2 regions of the Teredinibacter sp. KSP-S5-2 genome follow, and region 2 is predicted to be linked to the other one. Evidence: predicted binding sites of a transcription regulator. Region 2 holds the regulator's gene; the other holds the start of a gene.
What was found. The regulator PhoB, encoded in region 2, activates phosphate uptake and scavenging genes when phosphate is short. The targets are predictions, from matches to a motif close to TGTCATAAANNTGTAACA.
Positions count from the first base shown of each region.

Region 1 (8,543 bases), 200 kb from region 2:
TTGCGTCAGTGTTTCCCACGGCCAGAAGACAACTCCGGCTGAGGGGGCTTTACTGGCCTCCCGAATGTAGGATTGAAATTCCTTTTCCGTTATTTCGCCTGAATCATACATTTCGCTCACTTGAAAGGCGGGTATGACTTCACATTGATTTGAACACTGTTGTTTCATGTCGATGACCAGATCGTGCATCCAACGGGCAGGCTTAAGCATCATTTCGGCATAGGCCATAGGGGAAACATAATCCACGTACGGAGCCAGTTCTTTAATGCTCTGTCCGGTAATGCGTTGAACGGCGTTATTGTGTTCACCTGCCAACCACGGGACGGCGTGAATATTAATTTTGATATCGGGCTTAACCTGTTTAACCGCTGTTACCAAGTCTTTTACCATTGAGGTAATGGTTTGGACTTTAAAATTTACCCATTCATCTTGTTTGTTGTCGTGAATCCAGCTGGCCAATTGTGTTGGTGTGGTTAATGCCTTTGGCTTTTCCATGTTGAGATATTGGAAAAAGAGCTGCATACAGGTGTCACAGAAACAGCTGTCGATAAGGGGGTCATTATGCCCATCGTAGCCTTCATGCCCTTTAACATGGCTGAGTTCCCAAAAGGCGAAGTAACGAATAAAGTCGATGCTTAAGCCGTAAGGCTGCCAGGCTTTGACCTGTTTCACGGCCCTCTCTATGCTTTGTTGTTTGTAATCGGCATTGTTTGGGCAAGCCATTGCCAGCCAATTACCTTCTTTGGAGTTGTCTTGTGCGTATTGGCCGGTTTCGGTAATGGCAAACCAATCGGGAGTTTGAGACAAGTCGTTGTGGTTACTGAAAAAGGTTTGGTGTATCAGCCAGGGTTTGATATTTGTTTTCGCTAATTGTTTCCTGAACTCCGGGAGCTGATAGATATGGTCCAGAGCAAAGATTTGTTGAATGCCCAACTGTTGCCAGTCATTTACAGTTTTCTGAGTTTGTTTTTCATTCAGGCCATCCAGTGCCAGCAACTTGGCTGCGTATATCGGCTTGCCGGGGCTGTATGTCGCAGCAAACGCAAGGGACATTAATGTAAGTAGTGTAATAAATACCCAAAGAGCCTGGGATCCGATATGCTTATTCATTATTATCTCTACTGGTAAAGAGTGCGTGTCAGCAGGTTTGAATCAACCTGTATAATAGTTCAACAAATCGCAATATCTCTGTACCAATCAATCAGTCACAAGTGCATTTGTATCCAATATACTGCATTGTTGTACAAAATCCGCATTTTGCAATCGAATAAAAATAAGGCTAAAGCTTATGCAAGCGCGATATACCCCTGTTTGGATGCCCGTGGTTATTGTCATTTTGTTGCTGACCGTCACAGCGCTGTTTGCAACTTTGGTGTCCCGCTCTGCTGTTGAACAGCATGGTGTTTTTTCTCAACAATCGGTTGATCAATCGACACAACAGAAAGTGTATCAATGGAAGATGGTGACGACCTGGCCGAAGAAATTTCCAGGTTTGGGGCTGGCTCCAGAAAATTTTGCCGAGAAGTTGAACAAAATGAGCAATGGCCGCCTGCAAATTACGGTGCATGGTGCCAATGAAATTGTGCCGGCGTTGGGTGTGTTTGATGCGGTTTCGTCTGGCAGTGTCGAAATGGGCCACAGCGCGGCGTATTACTGGAAGGGCAAGATTCCGGCAGCACCTTTTTTCACGGCTGTACCTTTCGGTATGAATGCTCAGGAGTTTAATGGCTGGTTGCACTACGGTGGTGGTTTGGAACTCTGGAGAGAAACCTACGAACCCTATAATTTGATTCCATTTGCCGCGGGCAACACGGGTGTGCAAATGGGTGGTTGGTTCAATAAGGAAATTAATTCGCTGGACGATATTAAAGGGTTAAAAATGCGCATCCCCGGTCTGGGGGGAGAAGTATTTACCCGTGCAGGGGGTACCGCAGTAAATATTCCTGGGGGTGAGTTATATACTTCATTGCAATCTGGTGTGATTGATGCCACTGAATGGGTTGGCCCATACAATGACCTGGCGTTTGGTTTTCACCAGATTGCCCAATACTACTATTACCCTGGCTGGCATGAACCGGGCCCGACCTTGGAAATTATCGTCAATAAGGATGCCTATAATTCTCTACCGGAGGATTTACAGGTAATGATTGAGGTTGCGGCAAGAATGGTTAACCAGGATATGCTGGACGAGTACACTGCGCGCAATAACTCGGCTCTGGTCGAACTTGTGGAAAAACATGGGGTGGATGTTCGACCATTTCCCGATGATGTTTTAACAGCATTCAAGCAGGCCAGTGTCGAGGTATACGAGGAATTGGCGGATAAAGATCCACACTTTGCCAAAGTATATCGCTCTTATATGGGCTTCCTGAAAGGAGCAAATGAGTACCTCGAAATTAGCGAAAAAGCGTATTTGAATAAGCGTTAACTTCCCCTAATGATAACGTCATCATAATTGGTGGCGTTATTCGCTTCTTTATTGATCCATTTTGTTACAAGGTTGCATAATTTGCTTTTTGATGACTGGCAGAATGCGCATCGTAAAATAATGCTGATTTAAGCACGGTGGTTACAAATTAAAATAAAGGAGAGTTTGGGGTGAAGAAGGTTCTTTTGGTTTTGATGTTGGCGGGCAGCCTTTGTTCATGTGGCACAACATTTTTTAGTTTTGATGATTCGGCTAAGCACAAAACTGTTTTAGCAAAGAAAACTCAAGACCAAAACCTGCCCGAACCAGATGAGACACAAGCTCAGATCGTATTTCTTCGCCCTTCGGATAAAGTCGGATCCGCCAAATACCCCTACTCCGTCATTTATAACGTTAGCAGTGCTCAGGATGAGGCGATTGCGGTAGCCGAACCCAACTCGAAAACATATGCCTTTTTTGAGCCTGGCCGACATTTATTGCTCAGTACCGATGGAGTTTCCAGTCATATTCTGGAAGCATTTTTGCTCGCGGGTGAACGGTATTACGTAGTGGTACGGCCAATGTATCAACAAGGTTATCAACTTCGACCTGTCTCACATGCCTCATACGGTGAGTTTACGCAGACTAACCCGAAGTTCTCTTCCTGGCTGAATAAAACTTCATTGGTTGAACCCGCTTCAGGTTTAGTGCCCTGGCAAAAAAAATATCGTAGAGCCCTAGAGCGTCAAAAGCAGCGTGCGACAGAGGTTTGGCAAGCGCACACCGCAAACACCCGAGCGCAATTAACGCTGTTAGAGGAGTATGCTGAGAAATAACCGTAGGTAATTATCGTTCGTGTGGCACCGGTCGGGTTCGGCCGTTATTGTCGATGGCGACGTAGATAAATTCCCCTTCGGTGACTTTTTGCTGGATGTATTCATCCGGGTGTTTGGTCCAGACTTCGATCATGACTTTTATGGATGACCGCCCTACTTCCAATATTTCACAGTAACAGCTGACCGTGCAGCCAACAGGTACGGGGCGTAAAAATGCCATATTCCCCACCGCCACCGTGGTCACCCGGCCTTTGGCCACTTCCCGCGCGCTGATCGCGCCAGCCAAATCCATCTGGGACATTAGCCATCCACCAAAGATATCGCCGTTAGCGTTGGTATCTTTAGGCATGGTCAGGGTTTGTAGAGCTAAGTCTCCTACAGGTTGTGGTTCCTCATCGATATCGATGTCTGACATAGGTTTTTATATTCCATCACTGATTGATAACAGAAGGTAACCAGGTTGCCATTTCCGGCCAAACAGCCAGGGCAACCAACATACATAGTTGTAAAATAATAAAGGGAATCACGCCGCGATAAATCGCACTGGTGGGAACGCTTTCCGGGGCGACACCACGCAAATAAAACAGTGCGAAGCCGAACGGCGGGGTTAAAAATGATGTCTGCAAATTCAGCGCAATCATAATTCCTAACCATACGGGGTCGACCCCTGAAGCCAAGAGTACCGGGCCAATCATGGGCACGACAACAAATGTGATTTCTATAAAATCCAGTATGAACCCTAATAGGAAAATCACCACCATTACCACCAGAACAGCGGTAAATGTGCCGCCGGGTAATGAATTAAAAAATTCACTAATCAGGTGTTCGCCACCAAAGCCCCTGAAAACCAGCGAGAAAAGTGAGGCACCCAATAAAATCGCAAATACCATTGCGGTAACTTTGGTGGTGGATTGCACCACATCTTTGAGCATGGACAGGTTCAACTGCCCTTTGATCAAGGCAAGTAACGCTGCCGCGAGGGCACCTACCCCAGCCGCCTCTGTTGGTGTAGCCATGCCGGTGATAATGGAGCCGAGCACAAGCAAAATTAACGCAATGGGCGGCAGTATACTGAGTAATAATTTGAATTTAGTGACGGTTTGGCCGTTGTTCACATTGGCCGGCGCTTTCTCTGGAGAAATTTTTCCGATCACCAGAAGATAGACAAAGTACAGCAGGACAAGACCTATGCCGGGAATGATGGCCCCCATAAATAGATCGCCAACAGATACGGGCGCTGCGTCGTAAATACCGAGGCTCAATTGGGCTTCCTGATAAGCGCTGGACAGGATATCGCCGAGTAAAACCAGGGCGATGGAGGGGGGAATAATCTGACCCAGAGTGCCTGTCGCGCATATGGTGCCGGTTGCCAGCGGTGTGTCATAACCGCGCTTTAACATGGTTGGCAACGACATGAGCCCCATGGTGACCACCGTGGCACCAACAATACCGGTACTGGCGGCCATCAACATGCCGACTAGTACCACGGCCAGACCTAGTCCGGCAGGAAATCGGCTTAGTGCCTGCCCCATGTTTTCCAATAGTTCTTCGGCTATTTTGGAGCGCTCAAGTATGACGCCCATTAAGACAAAAAGCGGTACCGCGATCAACGTGGTATTGGTCATCGTGCCAAACACACGGTCGGGGTAAGCCATAAGTAGTTTGGCATTAAAGATGTCGAACACAATGCCAATACCGGCGAATAAAAGCGAACTTCCGGCCAGGGTGAAGGCCACGGGAAAGCCCAGCATTAATGCCAGGCACACGAATAAGAACATCCAAAGAGGCATAAGCTCAATCATGCTTTGCCTCCGGTTTCGTCGGCTTGGGTGTATGTCAGCATCAGGGTCTTATGAATCAAATCGCTGATTGAGTGGAGGGCTATTAAGGCTCCGGCAATGGGGATCAGAGTTTTCAGCAAATACACTGCAGGAATACCGCCGGGATCTGCCGAGACTTCCCCGTCAGCCCAGGATCTCATCACCATGTCCCAACTGATGACGCTGATAAATACTGCGAATGGCAATTGAAACAGGATGGTACCGAATACATCGATCCAGGTTTGCTTTATCCGTGAAGCTTTTCTATACCAGATGTCGACCCGGACATGCCCGTTTTCTTTGGCGGTATAGGCTAGGCAAAGCAAAAACAGGGTGGCATGCATATAGGTGACGGACTCCTGTAATGCAATCGAGCCAATACCGTAAGCGCGTAAACACACTACGATACCTACGGTAATTGCCATAAGTACGCAAAGCCAGGATAGCGTTTGGCCAATTTTGGTGTTTACTGAATCTATAAGCCGGGCCAGTTTGAGTAACCAGGCTGCGATAACCGGGGTGCTGCTGGAAGTATCCGGGGTATTGAAGTGGATGGTCATAGTCTTTTTTTATTATTCGATTTGGCGAGAGCCTTAGCTCAGTACGGGGAGTATAACCATATGCTTACTCCCTGCCTAACAAAGCCGGGTTTTTCCCAAATTTTGTCTGTATGGTTAATCACAGGCGAATAATGGCGCCTTTTGGTTAAAAAACGCCAAAATGGATAAAAATTATCTACTGAAATAAAACTGTTACAAAAAATTCATATTATGGCGGGCCGAGTAAAAGTCAGTCAGCGGTATCGGCTTAGCTTGAGGTTTACTTTAAGGAGTTGCCTGTGATTAAAACACTTCAAAGCGCGCTATTGTTGGCAATATTGTTTATGTCACAAGCGGCCTATTCAGGCCGGGAACAGATTTTGATAGTCGGGTCATCGACGGTCTACCCCTTTTCCAAAGTGGTGGCAGAGCGTTTTGGCCGGACGACGTCCTTTAAAACGCCCACAGTCGAGCAGCTCGGAACGGGCGGTGGTTTGGACGCATTTTGTAAGGGGATTGGTGTTGGTTACCCGGATATCGCTAATGCCTCGCGACGAATAAAACAGGTTGAAGTGGATAAGTGCCGACGTCATGGGGTAACGGAAATCCTCGAAGTAAAGGTTGGTTACGATGGCATAGTCATCGCTAACTCTATTGTGGCTCCAGAGTTTGAAATTACGCGGCAAGAGATTTTTCTGGCGTTGGCGAAACAGATTCCTCAAGGAGAGCTCGCAGATGCGTTGATCGATAACCCCTATAAAACCTGGAATGAGATTAACCCAAAGCTTCCCAAGCAGGAAATTAGGGTATACGGGCCACCTCCTTCCTCGGGAACCCGTGATGCTTTTTCGGAGTTGGTGATGGAGGCCGGGTGTCAGAAATACCCGTGGGTCAAAGCATTAAAGGCGAGTAATAAATCTCGCTACAAGGCCATCTGCCATGCCATTCGTGAGGACGGCGTATACATCGATTCCGGCGAACAGGACAACGTTGTGGTTAATAAACTGGTTCGTTCGCCAGAGTCCCTGGGTATTTTTGGTTACAGCTATCTGGAACAAAACCTGGATAAGGTGCAGCCAGCAAAGATTGAGCAGACTTTGCCATCAATGGATGCGATTATCAGCGGCCGATATTCGGTGTCTCGCCCGTTATATATGTATGTAAAAAAGGCGCACGTGAATGTGATTCCGGGTATCGAAGAATACTTGCGGGAATTTACCAGTGAGCGAGCCTGGGGAGAGCAGGGTTATCTTGTGGATAAGGGAATGATTCCTCTGCCCAAGGCGATTCGCCAAAATGTAAAGAAAACGGTGAAAAATCTGGTGCCTCTGAGCTTGTAAAAGGCGCCGCCAATTTTTAATTGTCAGCCCGGTGGATGTTCAGCATATGCCGGGTTTTATCATTGTGTCAGGGTGAATGAACGAAATTAGTGTGACGGAATGAATACGTTATTATTTGTTGTCATCATTCTATGTATGACCAGCTTTGCTTACGTTATGGGGCAAAACCGGTCATTACATGGCGCTTTATCTTTGGGGGGAGTGCATCACCTGAACTCCTTACCCTTCTACCATGGTGTATTGACCGCACTCTGGTGTGCCTTGCCTTCCTTAACGGTTTTGGTTTTGTGGAAATTCTTTGATGGCGACATAGTGCGAGCCATCATTTTGCGAGAATTGCCAGCGGAAATCTCCAGCCTGCCCAAGGACGAACTCGGTTTGGTGATGAACCAAATTGAAAATATTGCTCATGGTGGCTTCCCGGGGAAAACCCCCTGGTATTTATTGGATGCTGCTGACCGCTTCAGCCAGCTTCAGGCGATCAGCTGGTGGGCCATGGTGGCGTTTATTTCCAGTTTGATGGCCATCATTATGGTGATCAGTTGGGCGCGGATTCACCACGAATTTGAGGCGCGCAGAAAGGTCGAGAATTCATTTAAGCTGGCGTTGCTCGCGTGTTCCCTAGTGGCGATATTTACTACCGTGGGTATCGTGCTGTCGGTATTGTTTGAGTCACTGCGGTTTTTTCACGAAGTGCCGTTGTTTGATTTTCTGTTTGGTTTGCAGTGGAGCCCTCAAATTGCCATACGCGAGGGACAAGTTGCAGCATCCGGCAGCTTTGGTGCGGTTCCCTTGTTTACCGGCACTTTGTTGGTTGCAGGTATCGCCATGTTTGTTGCGGTCCCGGCTGGGCTTATGTCTGCATTTTATTTGTCGGAATACGCCAGTCGTAAAACGCGCAATATTGTTAAACCTGCATTGGAAATTCTCGCGGGTATTCCCACCGTCGTTTACGGCTTTTTTGCCGCCTTAACGGTCGCTCCCTTTATTAAAAATCTCGGTGAAAGCCTGGGGTTAACCGTTGCTTCCGAAAGTGCGCTGGCCGCAGGCCTGGTGATGGGCATTATGATTATCCCGTTTATTTCTTCTCTGGCGGATGATGTGATTAACGCGGTGCCTATTTCCCTGAAAGAAGGTGCACTTGGTTTGGGCGCGACGCCTTCGGAAACGATTAAAACCGTTATCATTCCTGCAGCGTTGCCCGGTATTGTTGGCGGCGTTTTGTTAGCAGTGAGCCGGGCTATCGGTGAAACCATGATTGTGGTGATGGCGGCGGGATTATCGGCCAACCTTACGGCAAACCCCTTGGAAGCAGTCACAACCATCACGGTTCAGATAGTCACACTATTGGTTGGCGATCAGGAATTTGATAGCCCGAAAACGCTGGCTGCGTTTGCACTTGGGTTGATGCTGTTTATTTCCACGTTAATTCTGAATATCTATGCGCTTCGAGTCGTTAAAAAACATAGGGAGCGTTATGAATAGTCATCAGAAAAATATTAAACCGCAAAGCGTGGATAATATTTCGGAGCAAATTCAAAAAAATTTAAAGCGGCGTTATCGCTCGGAAAAGATTTTTAAATCCATCGGTTTGCTCTCTG
Region 1 is NZ_CP120416.1:4,508,354-4,516,896, reverse strand. It holds gene P5V12_RS19265 (poly-beta-1,6-N-acetyl-D-glucosamine N-deacetylase PgaB) at 1-1,110, opposite strand, end outside; gene P5V12_RS19260 (TRAP transporter substrate-binding protein) at 1,289-2,428, shown strand; gene P5V12_RS19255 (hypothetical protein) at 2,599-3,243, shown strand; gene P5V12_RS19250 (acyl-CoA thioesterase) at 3,254-3,658, opposite strand; gene P5V12_RS19245 (TRAP transporter large permease subunit) at 3,675-5,045, opposite strand; gene P5V12_RS19240 (TRAP transporter small permease subunit) at 5,042-5,623, opposite strand; gene P5V12_RS19235 (substrate-binding domain-containing protein) at 5,902-6,942, shown strand; gene pstC (phosphate ABC transporter permease subunit PstC) at 7,042-8,427, shown strand; gene pstA (phosphate ABC transporter permease PstA) at 8,420-8,543, shown strand, end outside.
Region 1: a site for PhoB is predicted at 5,803-5,820, ahead of P5V12_RS19235 (substrate-binding domain-containing protein). Genes of this name have one in related genera too.

Region 2 (8,543 bases):
ACAAGCCATACTTGAACAAGCGGGAGTCAAACTGGATCATGACTATCCATCACCAGTGATTGATCTCGCTGAATCACGGCGGCAAGCCCTGGATATTTACCAGCTTTTTAAAGCTGGCTAACTTAGTTACACCCCACCAGATTATTAATCCAGCTTTCCATTAATGCAGTGGCTTCTTGATCCACAATCAAACTAGCCAAGGGTGGCATACGATTAACGTCAGTAGCCAGCATTCTGGATAGAAGAACCGATCTGGTGGCATCACCGGGCGCAATAATCCTGGCGTTAGGAAGCCCTAAATCCCCGGCCGCTGGAGCTTGGTCACAGGTTCCTGTATCGACAAGTGGTGTCTGCACGCGCAGGTCAATCAGAGACCCTGGCCCGCCGGGTCTATGGCAACCACTGCAATTGCTGTGCAAATAGCTTCTGGCACGTTGATCCAGGCTCGCCTGATTGTCATCCAAGGCGGGTAAATAAGCCCGCTGAGCGCTCGTAGGTGAGCTTGAGAGGTAACCAGCCTGCACCAGCGCCTCAACCTGATTTGATGTCTGCGTGCTCACTGGATAAGTGAAGTCCCAATCCAATTGCCCGGCTTCCAAGCCGAGTGAGCCGCCCACAACGCCGGTGTGGCATTGCATGCATTCCCCGCGGGAGGGAAAGGTGTGAATAAAATTCCCGGTATCCTGAGTTTTTCCTTCGGTTAACAAAACCGCATCCGAACCATCTGGAAGCCACTGGTAGCTGTATCCGGCCCAACCGTTTTCATGGCGCATGAATAAGCGGGTTTCCAGCCAGGTGGTTTGATCGAGAAAGCTTTTAAGCAAAATGGTACCAACCGGAAATGTGAAATCGCCGTCGGCTTCTATATCGATATATTGGCTATCCGGAATGGCAAAATGCCGTTGCTTCAATGCGCCGTCAGACCAGAGCTGGCTGCGAACGGAATAGGGCACTACGCCCGGTGCAAGGGTTTTGTTCTGCGTCGAGCTGAAACAGCCAGAAGCGGACAAAGTCTGAGGAATATTGGAATCCGCCGGCGTGGTTTCAACCATTTTATAAATATGTGGTTGAGACAGCATATTTAACAGGTAAACCTCACCGTTGTTATCTGTACCGAAACTGGCGAGGGTTAACCCGGTTGATGTTAATTGCTCGGATTGCCAGTTGCCGTTTTCCTGCCAAGTACGGCGCAGACTACCACTGCAATAGTCACCATAGAGAAAACTGCCCTGTAGCGTGGGGATAACACTGCTGCGATAAACATAGCCTCCAGTAATTGAGCAGTTGCCGTCGCTGTGGTCGTACTCCGCAACGGGTAGGGTTAAACCGGTTTGATCACAGGAAGCTGCCTGAAAGCAGTGTGTTGCTTCCATGATTGGCCAGCCAAGGTTATTGCCTGCCATTACCCGGTTCACTTCCTCATAAGTATTTTGTCCAACATCCGCCACCCACATTGCACCAGTTTGGGAATCAAAGCTCCATCGCCAGGGGTTGCGTAGCCCCCAGACATAAATTTCCGGGAGGTAGTTATTATTGCCAACAAAGGGGTTATCGGAAGGAATGGAATAGGGTGAGCCGCTATCCACATCAATACGAAGAATTGTTCCGAGCAGGCTTAAACTATTTTGGCCGTTACCGAATTGGTCGTTACTGCCGCCGCCGTCCCCAAAGCCTATATACAAATAACCATCTTGACCAAAGTGGATGGCGCCGCCGTTGTGATTTCCTGCCGGTTGTGGAACACGCAAAATGACTTGCTCTGAACTGCTATCGAAGGCGCTTCCAGTAAACGTAAAGCGGGATATAGTGGAATCGCCATTGCTGGTGTCATCGCTATAGTAAAAGTAAACATACCCGTTACTGGTAAAATTGGGATGTATGGCCATGCCCAATAAACCCATTTCCGATTGCACCCGAACCTTGTTGCTTAGGTCCAGAAGCAGTGTGCTGGACGTGACATCAGCTCTGTTTTCAAAGCGATATATTTGCCCGGTACGCAAAAAATAATAAAACTGCGTGTTGTCGCCCGGTGCTTGCATCAGGCCCAGGATTTGGCTCATTGAACCAACGCCAGTGAACACAGGTTCAATACCAATCGTCGCTGTACTAGAGCCAGGTTGATTCGGTGCAATACAGCTTGAATTACTGACACGTTCCAACGCACCACCAGATGAACTACTGCCGGAACTACTTGATCCAGAGCTGTTTGAAGATGATCCTGTACTGGAACTGGAACTGGAACTGGAACTGGAACTGGAACTGGAACTGGAACTGGAACTGGAACTGGAACTGGAACTGGAACTGGAACTGGAACTGGAACTGGAACTGGAACTGGAAGGTTGAGCTAGGCCGCTGCTTTTTCCGTTACAGGCGACTATCACAAAACATAATAAAAAAACGGATAGCGCCTTAATTCTGCGTAAGAAATTATCGTTCATGATAGTGAACCAGATAAATAGGAAGTTATCGAGTGCAGCGGATACTATCACAGTCATTTTCAGTGAACACAGGTAAAAGCGAATGGCTTATACCATTTCACAGTATTCATAAATCAAATGAGAATTAGGGAATTGTTTTAAACGGAAGGTAATTACTACAGTCCGTGATATAGCGTTTTATTTCCTTAGCTTCTTCATTCACAAATTGATGAATGGCATGAGAAAATTCAGCGTGGCGAATCCAGTGGTACGAGCAGGTTTCAATTGGAGTAAATCCTCTTTGGATTTTATGTTCTCCCTGTGCACCGGAATCGAAGCTGTGTAAATTATTTTCAATGCAATATTCGATACCCTGGTAGTAGCAGGTTTCGAAATGCAACCCATTGATATCTTCGATCGTTCCCCAATAACGCCCATAAAGTGTGTGGGAATCCATAAAATAAAGCGCCGCTGCAAAAAAATCGGTTTTCATTTGTTTGTGTGCGGTAACTAATAATGTTTGTTTTGGCAACGCCGAAGCTGCCTGCAGAAAAAATTCCAGATTTAAGTAGCCATCGTGACCGCTGCGTTTTAAATAGGTGTCGCGATATAAAAAATAAAAGCGTTGCCAGTCTTCGCTGGATAATTCCGATGCCTTTCTTCGTTTGAATATGATATTTTGCGACAGGATGTCTTTGCGTTCTTTTTTTACGGATTTACGTTTGCGTGAGTTAAATGTGGTAAGGAACTCATCAAAGGTTCGGTAATTGTTATTTTGCCAGCGAAATTGGCAGCCTATGCGTGTACTAAAACCATTTTTGGTTTTCGACGGGAAATTGCTGGGAAATAAACAATGAAAACCGCTGGCGTGAATGTTTTCTGCATGTTCCTGTATCTTCCCAATGGCAAATGAATAAATGTTTTCCTTTTCATCTCCGGATACAAAAGGTGCAAGCCCAAACCTGGGGCCGACGGATGGGGTAAAGGGGATGGCATTCAGTAATTTTGGATAGTACTCCAAACCATAACGTGCATAGGCGTCCGCCCAACTCCAATCAAATACATATTCACCGTAAGAGTGATATTTCAGGTACAGCGGCATGGCTGCAATTAATTCGCTGTTATGAAAAACCAACAGGTGTTGTGGTTTCCATCCGGTGGTTTCTGTTGTACAGCCGGCATTTTCTAATGCAGCTAAAAATTCATGACAAATAAATGGATAGGGTTGGGTTTCATTATCGCTGTGATGAAACAGGGCGTTCCACTCACTGGCTTTTACCGCGTTTATTGAATCGATAAATTGACATTGTAAGTTCAAACTGGCACCTGTTGAGGCCGGGTTTACCTGTGGGCGGAGCTATAACATAGATCACGGATGCTTAGCTGACAATATCCATATTGTGTTCGACCAGGCGGTCGAGAGGAAAATGACAACTGAAGGTACTGCCCTTACCCAGTTTGCTTGAAATTTTTAGATAGGCATCGTGACGTAAAAGCACGTGTTTGACGATGGCTAAGCCGAGACCGGTACCGCCGGTTTTAGTTGCGCGACCGCCGTCGACCCGGTAAAACCGTTCGGTCAATCGTGGCAGATGTTTCGGATCAATTCCGGCGCCTGTGTCGGTCACTTCAATAACAAACTCGTTTTCGAGAATATGCGTAGCCACACTAATATCGCAGCCATCGGCAGAATACTTAACCGCGTTAAAGACCAAATTGGAAATTGCGCTTCGTATCTCTCTCTCGTTGCCAAGAATGACAATATCGCTCGCATCCTTTGCATGGATATTATGATTCCGCTCTCCAGACAGGGCTCGGGCGTCTGCCAATATGGATTCAATAACGGGAAGTAAATCGACCGCTTCCTGACGAATATCTCTGTCATCCGTTTCCAGTTTGGTCAGGGTAATTAAATCGTTCACCAACGCCGTCATACGTTGACACTGATCTTGCATCTGACTGAACGCACGTTTCCATACATTGGGAATTTCGTCGTTATCGGCCAGGGTTTCGATATACCCGCGAACCACGGTCAGGGGGGTGCGTAACTCGTGTGATACGTTAGCGACAAAATCCTTGCGCATTAATTCGAGTTTGAACACGCGGGTAATATCGCGAACGATGACCATGCGTTCGCCAATTCCAAACCGGTGAACCTGAAATTGTAAATGCTGGCCTGACAGGCGAACGGATTCCAGTTCTATCGGTTCGTCGTAATTACCCCCCTCAAAATATTGGATAAAATCCGGGTGACGGATAATGTTGGTCAGCTTGTGGCCCAAGTCTACTTGCCGAAAATCGAATAGCCGTTTGGCGGCCTGGTTCCACCACTCAATGTTGGAGCGGCCATCAACCAGAATAACCCCATCGGTAAGGGCCGAGGTCATGTCCTGAACGCGGCTTACCACCGCCTGAAGGCGTTGCTTGTCTTTTTCGTAGCGGTTACATAGCAGAATTACGTCATCGGCAATTTCGCCCCAGATGCCGTTTAATGTGTTCTTCGGGGCGGATTTACGTCGTGTGGTGAGTACCCAGCTTTCCAGTTTATGCAGGTTGTAGAACAGCCAGGCGATATAGAGCAGAAGGCCTATAACCAGAGAGACGGCGAGTTTTTCAATGCTTACGCCAATAAAAGCAACAACCGCGAGGTAAAGAATTAACCACCGCAGTTCGGTTTTCAGACCTCTGCGAAACATACTGCCCAATTATCGAGGTGAAGAGCATATTCTGCTCTGAGTATTAATTATTAGGCACAGACACTTTATTGGAGAATCGGTAACCTGCCCCGCGTACAGTTTGAATAAAACGGTCATGTCCATCAAGCGATAAGGCTTTACGCAAGCGTCGAATATGGACATCCACTGTACGTTCTTCCACATATACATTACCGCCCCAAACGTGATCGAGAAGCTGGTTGCGAGTGTATACGCGCTCTTGGTGAGTTAAGAAGAATTCTAGCAGACGATACTCTGTTGGACCCATTTGGACAGGCACGTCGTTAATAGTGACTCTGTGGCTACTTGGGTCAAGACAAAGGCCATCAACGCGAATAGGTTCACCTGTCGATAAGGTGTCCGTGCGTCTGAGTACCGCTTTCAGGCGAGCCACCAACTCCCGTGGGGAAAAAGGTTTGGTGATGTAATCGTCAGCACCGACTTCGAGCCCTTGAACTTTATTATCCTCTTCACCTTTTGCGGTAAGCATGATGATGGGTAACTCGCGGGTGACTTCGTCACGTTTCAAACGTCGTGCTAACTCAATGCCGCTGGTGCCGGGTAGCATCCAGTCGAGTAGAACCAAGTCTGGCTTGCGGTCGACGATCAGGCCGTGGGCCTCTTGCGCATCGCCTGCTTCCAATACGGAATACTCTGCCATTTCCAGAGCCACTCGGAGCATGTCGCGAATCGGGGCTTCGTCGTCTACTACTAAAATCGTTTTTTCTGCCATTTTACCTAACCTGGTGAATAGACCAGGCTTCCAATAGTTGCTTACTAAGAAGTTAAATCTGGGTTGGCGCAAGATTGCTTTTGTTGTTGCTCCAACACTTTAGGTACGCAGATTAAATAAAGCTTTTGTTGCCATTTTATGACAGCGGTGCTCAAGTTGCCGTTTAATTACAGAAAAAATGGCTCAGGCAGGGGATATTTTCTGTTTTTGTGCCCTATATGCCTGTAATAGGCCCGAATGTCTTGTCCAGTACAATACCGATAAAAATCACCATGCCAACGTAGTTATTGTTCAAAAAGGCCGTAAAACAGGCCTGTCGGTTCCGATCGCGCACCAGATATTGCTGATAGGCAAAGAAGCCCGCACATATCACCACAGAAAGCTGATAGATGAACCCCAGCTCGAAGCGACTGCCGATCATCATCAGTGAAACAATGGTCATGACTTGCAGTATGCCGGTAATGGCTTTGTCGCTATCACCAAACAATACTGCGGTCGATTTGACCCCAATCTTAAGGTCATCGTCACGGTCAACCATGGCGTAGAAGGTGTCGTAAGTTACCGTCCAAAGCACCACGGTGGTATACACCAGCCATATGCTTTCCGGCAGTTCGTTTGCCTGGGCAGCAAAGGCCATCGGCACAGACATGGCAAATGCCGCACCCAATACCACTTGGGGCAGGTGGGTGTGGCGTTTCATAAAGGGGTAGCAAAAGGCGAGCGCTACCGCAGCAAAAGACAACTGAATGGTAAGTTGATTAGTGAGCAGCACCATGCCAAAAGCCGTTAAGGACAGCACCAGAAACAGGATAAAGGCTTCACTGGCGGAGACTATGCCGGTTACCAGGGGTCTGTTGGCGGTGCGTTTTACATGGCCATCGACTTTACGATCGGCAAAGTCGTTAATCACACACCCTGCGGAACGCATCAGTACACAACCAAGGGTGAAGATAATCAATATGTCTATGCGCGGAATACCATCCGCAGCCAACCAAAGTGACCAGAGCGTCGGCCATAGAACGAGATAAATCCCGATGGGTTTGTTTAGCCGGGTCAGGTTGAGATAAGCGCTGATTTTCTGTTTCACGGTGCGGTCTTTATCATTTTTTTGAGTTATATCGACGAATGAGCCGTTGTAGTCCGAATTTTAACGTATTCTTTTAGTTGTATCTCAATTTACAAGGTCCGAGTTTATGCATAAAACCGAATTGGTTGCTGTTGTTGCCGAATATTTGGGCATTTCTCATAGAGAATCCGACAATATCATTGCTTCCACATTAGAACACATGACTGACGCGCTCGCGCGCGGGGAATCCGTTAATCTGATTGGTTTTGGGGCGTTTTCCGTGAAATCTCGTGCGGAACGAAAAGGAAGAAACCCCAAAACAGGGGAAGACATTACCATTGCTGCGCATAATCAAGTAGTCTTTAAGCCTGGTAAGGCGTTGAAAGAGATTGTTCAGCCGGCCTAGATAGCCGTAGTGACGAAGCTTTAATGATCTTTAACTTCCTCGCTGAAGTGCAAAATAATAATTAAGTAAGGAGAGAAGGAATGAAGTTACAGCTTCATTGGCAGATCCTGATATCCATCATTTTAGCTGTGGTTGTTGGTACGGCTTTTGAACCAACCACAACGATTTTTTCCATACCGTTACTTAGCATTTTTGAATTTCTTGGCACACTTTTTCTTAACGCATTAAAAATGGTGATCGTGCCTCTGGTGTTGTCATCCATTATTTGCGGAATGTCGGGTATTGGCAGTGGCGGTAATTTGGGGCGTCTAGGTGGAAAGACTCTGGCGTTCTACATGATTTCAAGTTTGCTTGCCATCTTAATGGGCCTGTTTCTGGTTAACATGATTCAACCAGGCATTATTGGTGGCGAGCCAGCGAAGGAATTACTGGGTTTAACGATCGATGGGCAAGTTGAACAAAAGCTGGAAAGCATCGGCAATCGCGGGGCAGGAGATATTGCAGAAGTTTTTTTACGGATGGTGCCGCCCAACATTGTATTTGCAGCAGCGCAAGGGCAAATGCTTGGTTTAATTTTCTTTGGCATTTTATTTGGCTTTTTTATGCTGAAGATAGAAAACGAGCATAAAAATATTATGATCGGTTTTTGGCAGGGTGTATTTCAAACCATGATGTTTATCACCATGTTTGTTATGAAACTCTCGCCATACGGTGTGTTTGGCTTGGTTGCAACAACAGCCATTGCAACAGATTTTAGAGAGTTAATGGAAACAGTCGGGCTTTTCTTTTTGACTGTGGCTATGGCCTTACTTGCGCATGCGCTGATTACTATGCCGATCTTGTTAAAAGTGCTGGGCAGAGTGAATCCGGTAAAACAAATTAAAGCGCTCTCTCCCGCTATGCTCACGGCATTTTCTACCGCATCCTCATCGGGTACATTGCCGGTGACGATGGAATGTATGGAAAAAAATGCAGGGGTGTCGAATAAAACAACCTCTTTTGTTTTGCCCCTGGGGGCAACCATTAATATGGACGGAACCGCACTGTACGAATGTGTTGCGGCAATGTTCATCGCACAAGCGTATGGTTTGGAGTTATCGTTTAGTGTGCAATTTACTATTGTTGTAATTGCATTACTGACGTCGATTGGGGTGGCTGGCATTCCATCCGCCAGTCTGGTTGCTATCACCGTAATTTTGTCTGCGGT
Region 2 is NZ_CP120416.1:4,709,239-4,717,781, forward strand. It holds gene P5V12_RS20205 (deoxyribodipyrimidine photo-lyase) at 1-121, shown strand, start outside; gene P5V12_RS20210 (PQQ-dependent sugar dehydrogenase) at 123-2,438, opposite strand; gene P5V12_RS20215 (GNAT family N-acetyltransferase) at 2,563-3,735, opposite strand; gene phoR (phosphate regulon sensor histidine kinase PhoR) at 3,797-5,113, opposite strand; gene phoB (phosphate regulon transcriptional regulator PhoB) at 5,157-5,864, opposite strand; gene ubiA (4-hydroxybenzoate octaprenyltransferase) at 6,079-6,951, opposite strand; gene P5V12_RS20235 (HU family DNA-binding protein) at 7,058-7,336, shown strand; gene P5V12_RS20240 (dicarboxylate/amino acid:cation symporter) at 7,417-8,543, shown strand, end outside.